2 regions of the Aliirhizobium sp. YIM B11859 genome follow, and region 1 is predicted to be linked to the other one. Evidence: predicted binding sites of a transcription regulator. Region 1 holds the regulator's gene; the other holds the start of a gene.
The links. The regulator LexA, encoded in region 1, represses DNA repair genes until DNA is damaged. The targets are predictions, from matches to a motif close to TGTTCNNNNTGTGTTCNG.
Positions count from the first base shown of each region.

Region 2: the regulator LexA is predicted to act here: its motif matches at 992-1,009, upstream of AC2GXZ_RS02060 (ATP-dependent helicase).

Region 1 covers NZ_JBXHAY010000013.1:9,229-11,429, forward strand. Annotated here, with positions in the region: gene AC2GXZ_RS29120 (ComEC/Rec2 family competence protein) at 1-517, shown strand, start outside; gene lexA (transcriptional repressor LexA) at 498-1,214, opposite strand; gene AC2GXZ_RS29130 (VOC family protein) at 1,411-2,201, shown strand, end outside.
Region 2 covers NZ_JBXHAY010000001.1:468,275-470,475, forward strand. Annotated here, with positions in the region: gene AC2GXZ_RS02060 (ATP-dependent helicase) at 1-952, opposite strand, end outside; gene AC2GXZ_RS02065 (iron ABC transporter substrate-binding protein) at 1,350-2,201, shown strand, end outside.

The DNA of each region.
Region 1 (2,201 bases):
AGTGGTCGCCATGGCGCGAAAGCGAATGCAGGAAGCGAGTGGCAGCCGTTTTGCCTGCCAGCCGAAGGCGTGGTGCGCCTTTACAGCGGGCGACGTCATCGTCGTTGTCGTCGAGGATGGTCGCTTCACAGGGGCTGCCTGTGACATTGCCGGTCTCGTCATCGCGCCACGGGCGCGGTTCGATCAGTGCCGGTCAGGGACGCCCCTGCTGAGCGGCAAAACGCTGCGCAAGACAGGCTCGCTCGAGATCGATTTTGCCGGTTCTTTTATGCCCGAGCAATGGATGGTGAAAGCAGGCATGCAGGCCGCAACACGACCGTGGAACGTTCACCGCCAATATGACTGGCGGCGTGATGTCTATGACGGGTCATTGCCTGACTGGCTGGTCGAGGCTCAACAACAACCCCCGGAAGAGCTCGGCACCATACAAAGCGCCTCATCAATTCCGGTTGCAGGACAGGGCGGTGACCTGCAGACCACGTATGATCCAGCCGAACTTAGTGATACCGGCGGATGAGGCCAACCAGCTTACCCTGAACCTTGACCCGGTCGGGCGGAAAGATGCGGGTCTCATAAGCAGGGTTGGCGGCTTCCAGCGCGATCGATCCACCCTTGCGGCGGAACCGCTTCAGCGTGGCTTCCTCGTCGTCGACAAGTGCCACGATGATATCGCCCGGGTTCGCGGTGTTGCCGTTACGGATGATAACGGTGTCGCCGTCGAGGATGCCGGCCTCGATCATCGAATCGCCCTTCACCTCCAGCGCATAATGTTCGCCGGAGCCCAGCATCTCGACAGGCACGGAAATATCATGGGTGTTGTTCTGAATGGCCGAAATCGGCACGCCGGCCGCGATGCGGCCCATGACGGGAACGCTTGCGGAGGATGGTTCGTTTACAGAGGCCGGTGCAGCGGGGGCAGGGGCGGGTATTTTTTTACCGAGGCTTCCCTCGATGACGCTCGGCGAAAAACCGCGCTTGGGCTGCAGCGTCTGCACATAGGATTCGGGAAGCTTGATGACTTCGAGCGCACGGGCCCGGTTCGGTAGCCTGCGGATGAAGCCGCGCTCTTCCAGCGCCGTAATCAGCCGGTGAATGCCCGATTTGGAGGCGAGGTCGAGCGCATCCTTCATCTCGTCGAAAGAAGGTGGGATGCCGGACTCCTTCATACGTTCATGTATGAACAGAAGCAGTTCCTGTTGCTTGCGGGTGAGCATCTTGATGCACCTTCAGATTTGAAACAAATGCAGAACGGACACTATATGTTCCATATGTGTTCCGCAAGTCCCTAAATTTTCGTGAAAACATCATAACTTTCTGAGATGCCGGATGACGTTCTCAGTCGGAATCTACTTGCGCTTGCCGGCGGTCTGCCCAATCTACTGCCGGCGGATCAAAGTCTGGGGGACGTGCGTGACTGCAAGGAAAATCGATCATCTCGTTTTGCCGGTCGGCAACCTCGTCCTGGCACGGGAACGGCTGTCGGCACTTGGGTTCACCGTGGCGCCGGACGGCCTTCACCCGTTCGGCACGGCCAATGCCTGTATCTTCCTGGAGGACGGCACCTATCTGGAGCCGTTGGCGCTGGCCGACCGTCGTAAAGCGGGGGCGGCGGTCAAGCGCGGCAACGTCTTCGTTGAACGCGACATGGCCTTTCGCGGACGCCGGGGGCGCCAGGGGCTTTCGGCGATCGTGGTTGCAAGCGACGACGCGTCAGGCGATCACCGGCGTTTTGTCGAGAACGGAATATCCGCCGGAGAGCCGCTGGAGTTCGCACGTATCATCAAGTCACCGGAAGGCGACGAAAGAGAAGGTCGGTTCCGGCTGGCCTTTGCCGCCGAACAGGAGGCTGTCGATTTTTTCGCTTTTGCCTGTCAGCGGGTGGTCTCCTTTCCGCAGGACATGGGATCGCTGCGCTCGCATGCGAATGCCGTCACCGGGTTGAAGGAGGTCGTTCTGGCCGCCGAGACGCCGCCCGAATCGGCGTCACTGCTGCAGAATGTCCTTTCTGTCGACGGCGAAGACGGCGAGTCTGGCATGGTGTTTGCCGTCGAGAATGCCAGGGTGCGGGTCCTAGATCGCGAGCAGTTGCTGCAGGAATTCGGGCTTGCCGGTCCGGCGGTTGCCACGGGGCTTTCCGGCCAGGCCGTGATATTCCGTACCGCCGATCTGGCCGTGACAGAGATCACCCTTGCTGCTAATGA
Region 2 (2,201 bases), on a different contig from region 1:
GGATGGTGCCGGTCGAGCGGTAGTTGCGGTCGAGGGTGACGATGTTGGCGGGCGGATCAAAGGTGTTGGGGAAATCGAGAATGTTGCGGATCGTTGCGGCGCGGAAGGAATAGATCGACTGCGCATCGTCGCCGACGACGGTCAGTCCGCGGCCGCCGGGCTTCATCCCCATCAGGATCGAGGATTGCAGGCGGTTGGTGTCCTGGTATTCGTCGACCATGACGTGATCGAAGCGGGCGCCGACATCCTCGGCGATCGACGGCTCGCTCATCATCTGCGCCCAATAGAGCAGCAGGTCGTCGTAATCGAGGACGTTCTGGGTCTGCTTGGCTTCGACATAGGATGCGAAGAGTTCACGCAGCTGTTTTTCCCAGGCCTGGCACCAGGGGAAAGATGACTTCAGCACCTCGCCGAGCGGAGTTTCGGAATTGACGGCGCGGGAATAGATGGCAAGACAGGTGCCCTTGGTCGGAAACCGGCTTTCCATTTTGGAGAAGCCCAGTTCGTGGCGCACGAGGTTCATCAGGTCGGCGGAATCCTCGCGGTCGTGGATGGTGAAATCAGGATCGAGGCCGATCTGGTAGGCGTAGATCCGCAACAGGCGCGAGCCGATGCCGTGGAAGGTGCCGGCCCAGGCCAGCGCATCGGTCATGATTGCGGCATTGGCACCCAGCACCTGTTTGCAGATCCGCTCGACGCGGCGGCCCATTTCGGAGGCGGCGCGGCGGGAAAACGTCATCAGCAGGATGCGGCGCGGGTCAGCACCCGAGACGATCAGATGGGCAACGCGGTGGGCGAGCGTGTTGGTTTTTCCAGAACCTGCGCCGGCAATGACGAGTAGGGGGCCGGCAGGACCACCATTCGGCACGTCCGATCCGTGTTCCACCGCACGGCGCTGGGCCTCGTTCAGTTTTTCAAGATAGGACGATTTTTCCAGATGGGCAGCCGACATGCTTCTCCGCAACGTTTAGAAAGCCCGCCTCCGCAAGCTTGTTCCCGATGTGTTCATCTGAGCAATAGCTGATTCGTTCGGGAACAGGCATATGATGCTGCGAAGACAGCAGGATGCCGGCGCAAGGCTGCGCCCGTCGTTCAGGTGTGTGTCAGGCTCGCAGCGCAATAGTGGTTTGGCAAGAACCAAACCGAGGATATGCAGAGACCCGACACGTTTATTTCTCGAATGCTCGATATCTATCCGACTGGAGATTTTTTAAGCTGATCGAAATATTTCGTTCGGCGCATAACTTTTTGTTTTTACTTGATTATCATTTATTTTGTTGAGTTGTTTTCTCCGATTTAAACTTGACCAGTCTTGTCCTGTTTGGCTAAGAGATCGCCATGAATTTCCCATGGAGGCGATCTTGAAAACTTCTTCTCTTCTGGCCGGCGTTGCGTCCGCATTGTCCGTTTTGACTTTTTCCACACCCGCTGCGGCCCAGGTCGCCGACAGCCTCACCATCTACAATGCTCAGCACGAAGGCCTGACCAAGGAATGGGTGGATGGCTTTACCGAGCAGACCGGGATCGTCGTGACGATCCGCAACGGCTCGGACATGGAGATCGCCAACCAGATCGTTCAGGAAGGTGCCAATTCTCCGGCCGATCTTTTCCTCACCGAAAACTCTCCGGCGATGGCGCTGGTCGACGGCAAGGGCCTGTTTGAACCGGTCGACAAGGCAACGCTCGATCAGGTGCCGGAACAGTTCCGCCCTGCCAATGGCCACTGGATAGGCATTGCTGCGCGTTCCACCGTGTTTGCCTATGACAAAACGAAGCTTACCGAAGACAAGCTGCCGAAGTCGATGATGGATCTCGCCAAGCCGGAATGGAAGGGCCGCTGGGCCGCTTCTCCGTCGGGTGCCGATTTCCAGGCGATCGTCGGTGCGCTGCTGCAGTTGAAGGGCGAGGAACAGACCGCCGCGTGGCTAAAGGGCATGAAGGAAAACTTCACCGCCATCCGTGGCAATTCGACGGCGATGAAGGCCGTAAATGCCGGCCAGATCGAAGGCGCGGTGATCTATCATTACTATTATTTCGGCGATCAGGCGAAGACCGGCGAAAACAGCAAGAACGTCTCGCTGCATTACTTCAAGAACCAGGATCCGGGCGCCTTCGTGTCGATCTCGGGCGGCGGCATCCTTGCCTCCTCCAAGCACAAGGAACAGGCTCAGGCCTTCCTGAAATGGGTTGCCGGCAAGGGC